Regions from separate parts of the Kitasatospora sp. cg17-2 genome, predicted to be linked through region 2. Evidence: riboswitches for the same ligand, from Rfam matches in the RefSeq annotation. Region 2 holds a riboswitch; the other holds the start of a gene.

Region 1 (7,581 bases), 410 kb from region 2:
GGACGGGGCGCCCGGCACCCGGTACCGGGTGCACCACCTCTCCAGCCCCGAACTCGACCGGCTGCCCGTCGGCCGCCACTGGTGAAAGGACCCTCCGCCCCGTGAATCCGGCAGCCCCCACCTCGACCCGACAGCCCCGTGACGCGGGCCTGGTGCCCTCCCCGTTCGACCGCGCCGCCGGTCACGCCCTGCTCGCCGAACTGGCGGGCGAGCGGACCCGGTCCGGCACGCTCGGTCCGCTCGACGAGCTCGCGCCGGGCTTCGCGGACTGGATCGTCACCGCGCTCTTCGGCGGCACCTACCAGCGGCCCGGACTCGCCCTGCGGGACCGCCAGGTGGCCAATCTGGCGGCGCTCACCGCGCTCGGCGGCGTGGAGCCGCAACTCGCGGACCATGTGCGCAACAGCCTGCGGATCGGCCTGACCAGGACGGAGGTCACCGAGGTCCTGGTCCACCTCGCGCCCTACGTCGGCGTGCCCAAGGCGCTGGCCGGACTGCGCGTCGCCGCCGCCGTGTTCACCGAGGCCGACGAGGAGGGCGCGGGGGGCACGGAGGGCGCGGAGGGCGCGGAGGGCGCCACCGCCCCGGGGACGCCCCGGACCGGGGGAGCGGCGGAGTGAGCAACCCCGGCACCCGCGTCCGCACCGTCCGCACCGTCCTCGGCGACCTCGATCCGGCCGAACTCGGCGTCTGCGACGCCCACGACCACCTCTTCCTGCGCAGCCCCAGGCTGCCGGGGGAGGAGCTGGACGATCCCGCCGCGGCCGAGGCGGTGCTGCGGGGCTTCGCGGCCGCCGGCGGCCGGGCGTTCGTCCAGTGGACGCCGGCCGGGATGGGGCGGCGGGCCGACGCGCTCCCCGGGCTCTCCCGGGCGACCGGGGTCCACCTGGTCGCGGCCACCGGGCTCCACCAGGCGGTCCACTACGATCCGGCGGACCTCGACCGGCGGTACGAGGGGCTGGCGGGCTTCTTCACCGCCGAGCTGACCACCGGGCTGCGGGGCGCCCCCGAGGGCGTCCGCGCCGGGCTGATCAAGGTGGCGGGCGACTACCACGGCCTCGACCCGCACACCCGCCGGGTGATGGCGGCGGCCGCCGAGGCGCACCACGCGACCGGGGCGCCGATCGCCGTGCACCACGAACTCGGCACCGCCGCACCCGACGTCCTCGACCTGCTCTGCGAGCGGTACGGCGTGCCGCCCGAGCGGGTGGTCCTCGGGCACCTCAACCGGTTCCCGGACCTCCGGCTGCACCGTGAACTCGCCGCGCGGGGCGCCTTCGTGGCCCTGGACGGCCCCTCGCGGGCCAACCACGCGAGCGACCACCACCTGTTCGACACGGTGGCGGCCCTGGTGGAGGCCGGGTTCGGCGACCGACTGCTCCTCGGCGGCGACACCACCACCCGTAGCGCCCGTTCCGCCCCCGGGCCCACGCACCTGCTCACCGCCCTCGCGCCCCGGCTGGCCCGGGAGTTCGGCCCCGAGGTCCCGCACGGCATCCTCACCGCCAACCCGGCCCGCGCGTTCGCGGTGGAGTGGCGGGGCTGAGCCCCGCCACCGCCGCCCGGGGCCGCCGTCCGCCGCCGCCCGGGGTCGCCGTCCGGGGCCGCGGACCCCGCCGGTGTCACATGTGCGTGCCGCCGTCGATCCGCAGCTCCGTCCCGGTGACGAAGGCGCCGTCGTCCGAGGCGAGCATGGCGATCACCCCGGCGACGGTCTCCGGCCCGGCGAAGCCCTGCCCGAGCGCGGGCGAGAGCTTGGCGAGCAGGCCGAGGTCCGCGTCCGCCGGCAGGCCCGGGTTGTTGGTCATGCCGCTGTCGATGCTGCCCGGCGCGACGCACACCGCCCGCAGTCCCTGCTTGGCGTACTCGGCGGCGATCGCGTGGGTGAAGGACTGGATGCCGCCCTTGGTCGCGGCGTAGGCGGCCATGTAGGGGTGGGCGAAGGCGGCGGAGGTGGAGCTGAAGTTCACCACCACACCCCTGCCGCCGGCGAGCAGCGCGGGCAGCGCCTCCCGGGTCATCAGGAAGGTGCCGGTCAGGTTGACCGCCACGATCCGGTTCCAGAAGTCCAGGCTCGTCTCGTGGGTGTGGGCGGAGCGCAGGATGCCGGCCGCGTTGACCAGGACGTCCAGACCGCCGAGCCCGTCGACCGCCCCGGCCACCACGGCCCGTACGGCGGCCTCGTCCGACACGTCCAGCACCGCCGTGGTGAGGCGGTCGGCGGTGCCGTCGGCGGTGGCGCGGTCCAGGGTGGACCTCAGGCCGTCCTCGCTGACGTCGACGGCGACGACCCGGCCGCCCTCGGCGAGGATCCGGTGCACGGTGGCCCGGCCGATGCCCGAGCCGCCGCCGGTGATCAGGACGTTCCGTCCCTCGAAGCGCTCCATGGTGGTTCTCCGTTCCGTTCGTGGTCTCTCGACCTCGATGACACGGTACGCCTGAATGGCACGTCGTGCCAAAAAGTCTCGACACGCCAAAAGGGCTCGACATGCCAAAAGGGCTCGGCGTGCCCAACCGACGTGAGATGTCACCGATCCCTTCGTCCGCGTACGCTGAGCCCGTGACCGGACGTCCGACCCTGAACCAGCGCCGCCGCGAGAGCACCCGGCTGGAGATCGCCCAGGCCGCGGCCGAGCTGTTCGCCGCCCGCGGGGCCGAGGCGACCACCGCCGAGGAGATCGCCACCGCCTCCGGCATCTCGCTGCGCACCTTCTACCGCTACTTCTCGGAGAAGGAGGACGCCGTCGCCCCGCTGCTCGCGGCCGGCGGCGAACGCTGGGTGCGGCTGTTCACGGAGAGCGCCGCCGACCTGCCGGTCCGCGAGGCGCTGGAGCGTTCGGCGGCGGAGTCCCTGAGCCCGTCCGACGCGCCCGCCGCCGAGGCCCTGCGCTGGACCCGCGACCTGCTGCGCGACCCCCGGCTGGCCACCGTCTGGCAGCGGGTGCACGCCGATTCCGAGGAGCGGCTGCGGGCCGCGATCACCGACCGCTGCCCGCCCGGGACCGATGTGCTGGAGATCCGGCTCGCCGCGGCCGCCGCCACCGCCGCGATCCGGGTCGCGCTGGAGCAGTGGGCCCGCTCCGGCGCCCCGGCCACCGGCCCCGGTTCGCCGCGCGAACTCGGTGCCCGCTGCATGCGCGAACTCACCGCCGGCCTCGACCTGTGGACCCGCGTCAACTGACGCCGCCTCCGTCACCCCCCGCCGCGGCGGCCGCGACAGGTGCGGCCAGCGGCTCGAAGCACACCCCCACGGCGCGCTTCTCCTCCTCAAGACCGATGGCGTCACCGCTGGTCGGCGGGGGCGGCGGGCACTCCGGAGCGGCTACGCTGGGTGGTCGCGCCTCGGCGACGGAGCCCCGCGGTGGACGGGGGAACCGGGGCGGCCCTCCCGGGTGTCCTTCCCCCGGGGGCGGGGGAGTACGAGGCGTGGGAGCAAACACGACATGGGTCTGACGAGCCACAAGGTGCTGGCACTGACCGTTCTGGTCGCCGTCGCGGCGATGGTCGGGACGGTCTGGCTGTGGCCGAGACTGTCGAAGCGGAACTGGAAGGCCGTCCTCGGCCGGATCGGCGCCCTGCTCGTCACCCAGCTGGCCGTGCTCGCCGCGCTCGGGCTGGTCGCCAACAACTACTTCGCGTTCTACAGCAGCTGGGACGACCTGCTGGGCACCGGCGACAGCGGGCCGGTGGTCATCCACAACAAGGTGGACGCCTCCGGCCGGCTGCGCGTCGAGACCATCGGCCACGCCGAGGTCCAGGGCGGCGGGGCGCTCGGCCGCGACCGCGACAAGTCCGGCGAGATCCGCGAGGTCCGCATCGACGGCGCCACCACCCGGCTCTCCACCGAGGGGTACGTCTACCTGCCGCCGCAGTACTTCCAGCCCGAGTACGAGCAGAAGCAGTTCCCGGTCCTGGTCGTCAGCACCGGCTTCCCCGGCATCGCCAAGAACCTCGTCACCCGCCTCAACTACCCGGGCGCGGCGCTGAAGCTGCTCCAGGAGGGGCGGATGCAGCCGACCGTGCTGGTGCTGGTGACCCCCTCGCCGGCGCTGCCCCGGGACACCGAGTGCGAGGACATCCCGGGTGCCGCGCAGTCCGAGACCTACTTCACCAAGGACGTGCCCTCGGCGGTCCAGGCGACCTACCGGGTCTCGGCCGACCCGCGGGCCTGGGCGTTCATGGGCAACTCCACCGGCGGCTACTGCGCCCTCAAGCTGGCGATGCGTCACCCCGAGGTGTTCCCGACGGCGGTCTCGCTCTCCGGCTACTACCGGGCGGCCGACGACCCGAGCACCGGGGACCTCTTCGGCGGCAGCGAACGGCGCCGCGACGAGGCCGACCTGATGTGGCGTCTCAAGAACCTGCCGCAGCCCGCGGTCTCCGTGCTGCTGGCCGGCACCCGGGAGGGCGACGGCGACTACCGGCGCGAGACCGAGGCGTTCGTGGCCGCCGCGCACGGCCCGATGAAGGTCTCCTACAGCATGCTGGAGACCGGAGGCCACAACTTCGAGACCTGGAGCAAGCTGCTCCCGTCCTCACTGGAGTGGATCTCCCAGCGCCTGACCGTCCCGGCCGCGAGCCCGTCGGCCTGACCGTGCGGGCCGTCGGCCGGTCGGCCCGACCGCACGGACAGGTGTCCGCGGGGTCGGGCGCTCAGGCCACCTGCTCCAGGGTGCCGGTGTGCAGCTCGCCGACCCGGCCGCCCTCGCCCTCGTACGTCCAGAACGCGCGGACCGTCATCCGGGCCAGGTCCATGACGTGGCTCACGGTGATGCCGCTCACCTCGGTCCAGCTGACGAAGTAGAGCTGCGGGCCGACCTCGGCGACGTGCAGGGAGACGTCCTCCCACTGGCCCGCCGACTCGCCGAGGCCCTCCCAGCGCAGCCGCTTGCCGTCGGCCGAGTACGCGTTGCGGAACGCCGCGCCGTTGTCGACCCGGAACAGGAAGGTACGGCCGGCGAAGGCGGGCGGGGACGCGGTCATGGCGGGGCGGGTCTCCTCGTCTCTGGACGTGCTGTCGTGGTGCTCGCTGCGACCCGGACGGTTCCGGGCGCGGATGGATCTCCAACCTATCCGACCACCCCGCCTCCGTGGCGCACTTTCCCCGCCGGACCCGCCACCGCGGCCAGCCCGGCCACCGCGGCCACCTGGAACCGCCGCCCCGGGGGCCGGGGCGGCGGTGTGAGCTGCGCGACAACCACCCCCGGAAGGTTGTCCGTGCGCGGACGGCCTGCCTAGCCTGCAGAGGCTTCCGCCACAGCGGAGCCCCGCCGTCGGGACGCCGAGTCCCGTCCACCCGCCGGCCGGCAATCGAGCACCACAGCGGACGGGAGCGGGGGACCCAGGTCAGTGCCCGGCCGCGCGCTCAACGCGTGCGAGTCGTGGCTAGGGGTGAAGCCGCTCTCCGGACGGCCGGGCAACCTCGCGCCCGAACCCGACAGCTCACCTCGCAGGCGTCGCAGAGGACCACTGCCATGCAGAAGCCTGCCCCGCGCTCCGCGCCCCGCCATGCCCGCCCCTCCCGGCGCGGCCGCACCGCCGCCCTCGCCGCCACCGGGGCGCTCGCCGTCACCGGCGCCGGCCTGCTCGGCGTCCCCGCCGTGACCGGCGCCCAGGCCGCCACCCTGCCGACCGTCACCCAGGACAAGCTCACCCCGGCCACCATGGTCGCGGGCAAGGCGTCCGCCGCCTCGCTGACCCTGCACTCCTCGTCCTGCTTCACCGCGAAGACCGTCGGCGTCGGCCTGCGCGACGCGGCCGGGAAGAACCTCGACTTCCCTGGGAACAGGAGCAACGTCCAGGTGTGCCCGGCGGGCCTGTCGATCACCACCGGTACCCGCACTCTGGCGGCCGGCACCTACACCCAGTTCGGCTTCTGGCAGGACAGCACCGGCGGCTGGCACAACCTGCCCTCCCGGCAGCTGGTCGTCTCCGGCACCACCACCCCGACGCCGACGCCGACGCCGACCCCCACCCCGACGCCCACCACCCCCGCCACGGGTGCCCCGGTCGCGGGCAAGAAGCTGACCTGGTCCGACGACTTCGACAGCCTCGCCCTGGGCTCCCGCTGGACGGCCGACCGGAGCAGCTCCTACCACTACGGCGACCACAACCCGAACGACAACAAGCTCGACTGGCTGAACAAGAACAACGTCGCCGTCTCCGGCGGCGTCGCCACCTTCACCGCCCGGCCGAGCGCGCACACGCTGGAGAACGGCAAGCAGGCCTGGGACACCGGGCTGCTCACCACCGAGTACTCCAGCGAGGGCTTCAAGGTGAAGGTCGGGGACTACATCGAGACCCGGGTCAAGCTCCCGGCCGGCACCGGAGCCTGGCCGGCGCTGTGGACGTGGAACAGCACCAGCGGCACCCACGGGGAGATCGACTCCTTCGAGTACCACAGCGACAACCCGAACCTGCTGGAGCTGACCAACCACATCAACCCGGGCCACCTGTACGTCACCGACGCCAAGGCGATCGCCCACGACCAGTGGGTCACCGTCGGCACCCACTACGGGGCCACCTCGGTCGACTGGTACATCAACGGCGCCAAGGTCTTCTCCGACGGCAAGGGCGTCGGGGCCGGCTGGACGGCGTACCCGATCCTCAACCTGTCCCTGAGCGCGGGGAACTACCACCCCGCGCCCTCGGGCACCACGCCGATCACCTTCGCGGCGGACTACGTCCGGGTCTACCGCTAGCAGCGGGCCACCGGTCCGGGGCCGACGGTCAGACGATCGGCCTCGGACCGGTGGACTCCACGACCTCGATCGTGAACGGCTGCCGGTTGTTGCTCTCGATCCGGTCGTCGTCGCCGCGCACCGCGACGTAGCCGCCGGCCAGCGTGCCGAGGGGGACCTCGGGGGAGAGCCGGAGCGGGATCAGCGCCGTCGCGCTGCGGAACTTCGGCAGACCGGCCGGGAAGGTGCAGCGCACCCGGTGGCCGTTCTGGAACTCGTAGCAGTTCTCCGGGAAGAACGGCGGCTCGGCCGTGACACCCTCGGGCAGGGTGATCACGACGGTGAACGGCGAGGCGGTCCGGTCCGGGCCGAGGTTGCCGACGAAGGCGTGCAGGACGGTGGTGCCCCCGGGCGCGGCCGGGTCCGGGTCGATCCGGACGACGTAGAGGTCGGAGTTCGAGGGCAGGGCCGCCACCGCCGGGTCGGCGGTCGTGCCCGGGGCCGCGGCGCCCGGGTCACCGGCCCCCGGCGCCGGGGCGCTCGCCCCGGGCGCGGACGCCTTGTCGTCCGGCGGACAGACCGCCCCCGCCTGTCCGGCGGCCAGCACCGCCACCACGCACCCCGTCACCAACGACCTGCCGAGAAGCCTCCGAACGGAACCGCTGCGGGTCATCGCCGCTCACCCAACCCTTCGTGTCCAGCGCCCCGCGCCGTCGCGGGTCGCGTCCGGACCAGCGTCGCCGACGGGTCTCCGGGGCCGGGGCGACCCGCCCTCGGACGGCCCGAAGGGTGGCTCGAACGGGTGAACGCCCGGGCGTGTCGCCCGCACTGAACGTGCGTCAGGGGGCCAGGACCTGGCCCAGCCGGGCCGCGATCCCGTGCATCACCGGCACCAGCGAGG
Region 2 (7,581 bases):
GGTCCAGCTGGCCGCCGCGCCGTCCAGCCTGGCCAAGACCATCCGCCTGATGGCCGGCCACGAGCTCGTGACCGAGGGCTTCAAGGAGGGCCAGGTCGGCTCCTCGGCGATGCCGCACAAGATGAACACCCGCTCCTGCGAGCGCGTCAACGGCCTCGCCGTGATCCTGCGCGGCTACGCGTCGATGACCGGCGAGCTGGCCGGCGACCAGTGGAACGAGGGCGACGTCTCCTGCTCCGTGGTCCGCCGGGTCGCGCTGCCGGACGCCTTCTTCGCCTTCGACGGCCTGCTGGAGACCTTCCTGACCGTCCTCGACGAGTTCGGCGCCTTCCCGGCCGTGGTCGAGGCCGAGCTGGACCGCTACCTGCCGTTCCTGGCCACCACCAAGGTGCTGATGGGCGCGGTGCGCGCGGGCGTCGGCCGGGAGACCGGGCACGAGGTCATCAAGGAGCACGCCGTCGCCTCCGCGCTGGCGATGCGGGCCGGGGCCCGGGAGAACGAGCTGCTGGACCGGCTGGCGAACGACGACCGGATCCCGCTGGACCGGGCCGGGCTGGACGCGCTGCTGGCCGACCGGCTGTCCTTCACCGGTGCGGCCGGTGCCCAGGTCGCCGAGGTCGTCCGCCAGGTCGAGGCCGTCGCGGCCGCGTACCCGGAGGCCGCCAAGTACGCGCCGGGCGACATCCTCTGACGGTTGTCAGACCCCGCTTGCCGGGCCCCGTCACCGCTGAGGTGGCGGGGCCCGCGGTGTGTCCGGGGTCCGTCTCCGCGGGGAGGCTCAGCCCTGTTCCGGGGCCGGGTGGCCCGGGTGGCCCGGGTCGAGGGGCGGGGCGTTGGTGCCGCAGGCGTAGCGGCAGTCCGGTTCGGCCACCGGGTGGTGGTCCTCCGGGGCCAGGACGTTGCCGTGCACGGTGGCCAGGGCGATGAGTCCGCCCGCCACGAGCAGTCCGGCGCAGATCAGCATCGCGGTGCGGAAGGCGGAGTCGACCGCCGACGGCACCTGGTAGGCGTCTCCGCTCAGACCCGCCAGCGCGGGCAGCGCGGCGACCGCCAGCAGACCGGCCGCCCGGGCCGCGGCGTTGTTGACCCCGCTCGCGATGCCCGCGTGCCGCACCTCGACCGCCGCCAGCACGGTCGCGGTCAGCGGCGCGACCAGCAGGACCATCCCGCTCCCCATCACCGCGACGGCCGGCAGTACGTCCGTCCAGTAGGAGGCGTCGGGCCCGATCCGCAGCATCAGCAGCACGCCCACCGCGCACAGCAGCGGGCCGACGGTGAGCGGCAGTCTCGGGCCGATCCGCTTGCCCAGCCGGCCCGCCCGGGCGGAGAGCGCCAGCATGATCACGGTGATCGGCACCAGCGCGAGTCCGGAGACCAGCGGGGAGAAGCCGGAGACGATCTGCAGCTGGACGACCAGGAGGAAGAAGACCCCGCTGAACGCCGCGTACACGGCGAGGGTGACCAGGTTGACGGCGGTGAACAGCCGTGAGGAGAACAGGCCCAGCGGCAGCATCGGCTCCGGGGTGCGGCGCTCGACCACGATGAAGGCGGCGCCGAGCAGGAGCCCGGCCGCGCCGGTGACCCAGACCGTGGGGGAGAGGCCGCTCCCGGCGGCCGTCAGCGCATAGGTGAGGGAGCCGAGCGCGAGCGCGGCCAGTACCGCGCCGAGCACGTCGAAGCGCCCGGTCGAGCTCTCGTCCCGGCTCTCCGGGACGTGCCGGGCGGCCACCACGATCACCAACACGGCCAGCGGCAGGTTCAGCAGGAAGATCCAGCGCCAGCCCGGGCCGTCCACCAGCCAGCCGCCGAGGAACGGGCCGACCGCCGCCGACACCCCGCCGAGGCCGGACCAGAGACCGACCGCCGCCGAACGGTCGTCCGGATGGAACACCGCCTGGAGCATCGCCAGCGAGCCCGGGGTGAGCAGCGCCCCGCCGATGCCCTGCACGGCGCGGGCCGCGATCAGCACCTCGATGGTCGGGGCGGCGGCGCAGGCGGCGGACGCGGCGGCGAACCAGACCACGCCCAGCAGGAAGATCCGGCGCCGCCCGTACCGGTCGCCGAGCGCGCCGCCGAGCAGGATCAGGCCCGCCAGGGTGAGCAGATAGGCGTTGAGCGTCCATTGCAGGGCGGCGAGCTGAGCGCCGAGATCGGTGCCGATCCGGGGCAGGGCGACGTTCACGACGGTTCCGTCGAGCATCGCCATGCTGGAGCCGAGCACCGTCGCCAGAAGTACCCAGCGTCCCTGCGCGGTGCCCAACCGCAGGGTGCCGGCATCGGTGGTGGTCACGGCCCATGGTGGGGCTCCCGGGGCCGACGTGACAAGGGTCACCGGGGGTGTGTCGGAGATGTCCGTTCCGTGAGTGATCGTGTGCGGACTGATGACGACATCGGCGCAGGGTGGTGGATCACGTGCGCGCAGTGAATGGATTGTGTGCGTACTGTGCACATGTCTCATGCGGAGCGTCACCGTGTTCCGGACTTTGGTCCCGGGTTCCGGAGATCGACATTGCTTCACCCGAACGGATGGGTTTTAGTTCAGCGACCGCCCGGCGTCAGCCCGGGTGGCCACCGGGTGGAACGCCTAGTCCTGCCGCTGCCCGGTGGTTCGCAACGAACTCTGTACGGCAGGAGCGGGGGACCCACAGGTAAGTCGCCGGAACCGAATTGACGGTCCGGCTTGGGGTGAAGCCGCATTTCTCTGCGGCCGGGCAACTCCAGCCCGAACCCGACAGCTCACCTCGCAGGCGTCGGAGAGGACATTTCCATGCCCGCACAGGCTCGTCGTATCGCCATGCCCCGCGCCGTCCGCATCGGCATCGCCACCGCCGTCACCGGCGCCGCGTTCGCTCTCCCCCTGGTGACCACCGTCACCGCCCAGGCCCACGAGGCCCCGGCCGCCGGCCACACGCAGCAGACCAGCACCTGGACCGGCGCCACCAGCGTCGACGCCGCGCCGGCCGCCGCTGCCGAGGCCGCTCCGGCCGCTCCCGCCGCCGAGGCCGCCCCGGCCGCTCCGGTCGACTACAAGGTCGTCGGCGGGGACACCCTGTCGAAGATCGCCGACGCGAAGAACGTCGAGGGCGGCTGGAAGGCGCTGTTCGAGCACAACCGCTCGGTCATCGGTGCCAACCCGAACCTCATCTACCCGGGCCAGCAGCTCGCGCTCGGCGCCAAGGCCGCCGAGGCCGCCAAGCCGGCCGCTCCGGCCGAGGCTGCCAAGCCGGCCGCCCCCGCCGCCAAGGCGCAGGCCTCGCAGGACTCGGTGAAGCCGGCCGCTCCGGCCGCGAAGCCGGCGGCCCCGGCCGCCAAGCCCGCCGTCAAGCCCGCTGCCCAGCCCGCCGTTCAGGCCGTCGTCGCCCCGGTCGCGAAGCCGGCCACCGCGGCTCCGGTCGCCGCCACCTCCGGCTTCTTCGCCCCGCTGGCCAACCCGAAGCTCGGCACCGCCTACGGCGTGGCCGGCTCGATGTGGGCCTCCGGCCACCACACCGGCGCCGACTTCGTCGCTGCCACCGGCACCCCGCTGCGCGCGGTCGCGGCCGGCACCGTGGTGAAGGCCGGCAACGGCGGCGCCTACGGCAACGAGGTCGAGATCAAGCTCGCCGACGGCAAGTACGCCGAGTACGCGCACCTGTCCTCGATCGGCGTGTCGATCGGCCAGACCGTCACCGCCGGCCAGCAGATCGGCCTCTCGGGTGCGACCGGCAACGTGACCGGCCCGCACCTGCACTTCGAGATCCGCACCGGCTCGGAGTACGGCTCGGACATCGACCCGATCGCCTACCTGCGGGCGCACGGCGTCGCGATCTGACCTTCGGTCCGATCATCTGCCACCGCTGGGTGCGGGGCGAAACGACCTCCCGGAATGGTCATGTCGGGTGACCGCTGGACCGGGTGGACGCCGCATCTGAGTGGATCGACGGGCGCGGGACACGCCCGTCCTGCCGGCCGGCCCGGCTCGCGAGAGAGATCTCGTGGGCCGGGCCGGCCGTCGTCGTACCGGGGGGCGGAGAGGTGATCGGGGGTCAGGGGTGCTCGGGGGAGGGGTGGTTCGGCTGCTGTCGGGTTCGCTGCGCTGCTGGGTTCGGGGCGGCGTTGGGTTCGGGGCGGCGTTGGGTTCGGGGCGGCGTTGGGTTCGGGGCGGCGTTGGGTTCGGGGCGGCGTTGGGTTCGGGGCGGCGTTGGGTTCGGGGTCGCTGGGCTCGGGGCGCCGGCGGGTTCGGGGCTGCTGGGTTCAGGACCGGTGGGCGGCCGGCTCCTGCTCGGCGGCGGACAGCAGTTGGTGCACCCGGTGGCCGAACTCGTCGGCGTCGCGGGCCGGTTCGAGGAAGACCAGGCGGACGTCGCGGTGACCGTGCGGCTGGTCCAGGCGGAGCACCAGGCCGTACCGGTCGAGCGCGAGCGGACGGACCTCGGGGCGGTCGGCGAGCAGCGCCGGGTCGAGCAGCCGGGTGAGCACGGCGAGCGCGTCGGGGTGGTCGTCGGCGAGGTGGGTGAGCAGTCCGGCCTCGTAGCGGGCCAGCGGGTCGGGGGCGGCCGCCGCGAGGTCGGCACCGGTGATCGCGGTGGTGCCGTACGGGGTCGAGAGCACGGCGTGCGCGACGTCCAGACGGAGGTGCACGCTGAGGCCGTCGTCGGCGAGGTGGGCCAGGTGGAGCCGGCCGGCCAGGGTGAGACGCCCGCGGACCCGGTCGCGGACGGCCACCGGGGCGATGTCGGTCAGGTCGAGCACGACGGCGAGGCCGTCCTGCTCGCGGGCGGTGGCGGAGGTCACCGGGGAGTCGAGCGGCGCGCGCAGCCGGAGCCGGGAGCCGTGCACCGAGACGGGGGTGGAGAGTTCGTGCTGCTCGCCGCCGGCGCGGAGGACCACCGAGGAGGTGGCGGTCAGCAGGCTGCCGATCCGTTCGGCGGCGGTGGGCTCGGGAATCTCGGCGTCGTGCTGCGGGTGCGGGCTCATGGGATCGGGACCTCCGGCGGACGAGCTGACCTTGTAGTTAGGTGAGCCTAACCTAATGAATCGAGGGGATGAGGGCAAGGTGTCGGCGCGGAGGGGTGTCGGCGGGGCGGGGCGTCGGCGCGGGCGGGGGTGTCGGCGCGGGCGGGGGTGTCGGCGGGGCGGGGCGGCTCCGGAGCGCGCGAAGGGCCCCGACTCGGTGTCGGGGCCCTTCCGGTGCGGATGCTGCGCGCGGGTCAGACGACGACCGCCTGGGCGTCGATCTCCACCAGCATCGGCTCCTGCGGGAGCTCGCAGAAGATCGTGGTCCGGCAGGGCTTCACGCCGCCCGGCGGGATGTTCTCCTCGATGAACTCGGCGTAGACCTCGTTCATCAGCGGGAAGTCGGCGCGCTTGGTGAGGTACACGCGGAACATCACCACGTCCTCGACGGTCGCGCCGCCCGCCTCGACGATCGCCTTGACGTTCTCCAGGGTGCGGCGGGTCTGCGCCTTCACGTCGCCGTGGTGGAGGTACTCGCCGGTGGCCGGGTCCTGCGGGCCCTGGCCGGACACCTGGAGGATCGGGCCCTTGCGGACGCCCTGGGAGAACATCCAGGCTGGGGCGGGGGCGCCGTCGGTACGGATCTCGGTCTTGTCGTTCTGGACGCTCATGCGTGCTCACTTCCTCGACGGGCTATGGGTGATGGGTGGTGCGGGGGGTGGTGGTCAGTGGCGCGGGGGCAGGCCGCAGTCGGCGGAGATCGCCCGTGCGGTGGCGAGCAGTTGGGGCAGCAGCTCCAGGACCTGCTCGTAGGGGAGCACGACGTCTGGGACGGAGATCGAGGCGGCGGCGACCACCCGGCCGCTGGCGTCGCGGATCGGCGCGGCCACGCAGTTGATGAACGCCTCGTGCTCGGCATGGTCCTGGGCCCAGCCCTGGGCGGCGACCTTCTCCAGCTCGGCCAGCAGTGCCTCGGGCGTGGTGAGGGTGCGCGCGGTGTGCGGGGTGAAGTCGATGCCGGCCACCACCCGCCGCCGTTCGGGCGTGGGCAGGTCGGCGAGCAGCACCTTGGACACCGCGGCGCTGTGCAGGGCGGCCCGGAGGCCGATCCGCGAGTACATCCTTACCGGGTGCCGGGAGTCGTACTTGTCGATGTAGACCACCTCGCCACCCTCGTACGCGGCCAGGTGCACGGTCTGGCCGGTGCCGGCGTTCAGTTCGGCGAGGTACGGCGCGGCGATCCGGCGGACCCCGCGCTGTTCCAGGGCGAGCCCCGAGAGCGCGAACAGCCCGGCGCCCAGGTGGTAGCGGTATCCGGCGTCGCGGTAGACGAATCGTTCCTCTTCGAGGCTCTGGAGCAGCCGGAGCACGGTCGTCTTGTGCACACCGAGCACCTCGGCCAACTGGTCGAGGGAGCGCTCGCCCTCGCCGAGCTCGGCGAGGATGCGCAGGGCGCGGGTGACGGTCTGGCTCATGGCGCTCCAAGGGCCGGGGTGGCGGCCGGTCGAGGGTCGGGAGCACCGCCCCCTGGCGCGACGGGCGAGGAGCGGTGGGCGTAGTCGGTGGCGGGGGAACGGTGCGGAGAGAGGGGCGGCGGGTCGGTCGGGGAGGCGTCTGTGCTGGTGGGCGCTGCGGGGAGCGCAGGGGACACGATGCCATCCGCCGACACCCGGGTGGCAGCCCAGGCCTCGGGCGAGGCGTCGAGCAGGGCGTCGACCACCGGGTCGGGCGGCAGCTCGGCCTGGTCCCCGTGGGTGGTCAGCGCGCAGGCCGCGCTCAGATGGCCCAGTCGCAGGCGGCGCCGCTGGTCGAGGCCGCGCACGGTGCCGGCCAGGTAGCCGGCGGCGAAGGCGTCGCCCGCGCCGGTCGCCTCGACCACCTCGACCGTCAGCGCCGGCTCGGCGACGGTCGTGCCGTCGCGCCCGATCGCGGTCACCAGCCTGGCCTCGTCCTTGACCACGACGGTGGCCGGCGACGGGAAGAGGCGGCGCAGGGCGTGCGGATCCCCGGTGCCGAAGGCGGCCTCGGCCTCGTCGGCGCCGAGCAGGAGCAGGTCGGCGGCGTCCAGCAGGGGTGGCAGCACCGAGAGGTCGCGGTCGCGCCAGAGCGCAGGGCGCCAGTTGAGGTCGAAGCTGACCAGCCGGCCGGGGCGGCGTTCCGCCAGCAGCGTGCGGAGCAGGGCGAGGCAGTCGTCGGAGAGCGCGGCGGTGATGCCGGACAGGTGGAGCAGTCGGGCCCCGGTCAGCAGGCGGGCGGCCGTCGGGTCGTCCAGCAGCTCGGGGGAGAGGGCGGCCGCCGCCGAACCGCGCCGGTGGTAGTGCAGCCGGCTCCGCCCCGGGCCGAGGTCGTGGCGGTCGCCGGTGGTGCCGCCGACCTCCTTGAGGTAGACGCCGGTCGGGCGGTGCGGGTCGACCGCGACGGCGGAGACGTCCACCCCGCGGGCGGTCAGTTCGCCGAGGAGGCGGCGGCCGAAGCCGTCGTCGCCGACCCGGCTGATCCAGGCGCTCGGGACGCCCAGGGCGGTCAGGGCACCGGCCACATTGGACTCGGCGCCGCCGACGGCGAGCCGGAAGTTCTCCACGGACTCCAGTGGGCCCGCGCGGTCGGGGAGGAGCACGGCCATCGACTCGCCCACGCAGACGGCCA

The links. Region 2 has a riboswitch for cyclic di-AMP ahead of ACW14Y_RS33940 (M23 family metallopeptidase). Riboswitches for the same ligand answer to the same signal wherever they lie in the genome.
Region 1: another riboswitch for cyclic di-AMP. It lies ahead of ACW14Y_RS32215 (glycoside hydrolase family 16 protein); the one in region 2 lies ahead of ACW14Y_RS33940 (M23 family metallopeptidase).

The regions. Positions count from the first base shown of each region.
Region 1 covers NZ_CM132923.1:7,645,295-7,652,875, forward strand. Annotated here, with positions in the region: gene ACW14Y_RS32180 (DUF4865 family protein) at 1-85, shown strand, start outside; gene ACW14Y_RS32185 (carboxymuconolactone decarboxylase family protein) at 102-620, shown strand; gene ACW14Y_RS32190 (phosphotriesterase family protein) at 617-1,546, shown strand; gene ACW14Y_RS32195 (SDR family NAD(P)-dependent oxidoreductase) at 1,623-2,387, opposite strand; gene ACW14Y_RS32200 (TetR/AcrR family transcriptional regulator) at 2,561-3,181, shown strand; gene ACW14Y_RS32205 (alpha/beta hydrolase) at 3,444-4,592, shown strand; gene ACW14Y_RS32210 (MoaF-related domain-containing protein) at 4,654-4,983, opposite strand; cyclic di-AMP (ydaO/yuaA leader) riboswitch at 5,306-5,471, shown strand; gene ACW14Y_RS32215 (glycoside hydrolase family 16 protein) at 5,475-6,701, shown strand; gene ACW14Y_RS32220 (hypothetical protein) at 6,730-7,353, opposite strand; gene ACW14Y_RS32225 (IclR family transcriptional regulator) at 7,520-7,581, opposite strand, start outside.
Region 2 covers NZ_CM132923.1:8,055,803-8,063,383, forward strand. Annotated here, with positions in the region: gene purB (adenylosuccinate lyase) at 1-691, shown strand, start outside; gene ACW14Y_RS33935 (MFS transporter) at 779-2,290, opposite strand; cyclic di-AMP (ydaO/yuaA leader) riboswitch at 2,600-2,765, shown strand; gene ACW14Y_RS33940 (M23 family metallopeptidase) at 2,768-3,811, shown strand; gene ACW14Y_RS33945 (DUF2470 domain-containing protein) at 4,234-4,956, opposite strand; gene ACW14Y_RS33950 (RidA family protein) at 5,190-5,606, opposite strand; gene ACW14Y_RS33955 (IclR family transcriptional regulator) at 5,661-6,410, opposite strand; gene ACW14Y_RS33960 (sugar kinase) at 6,407-7,581, opposite strand, start outside.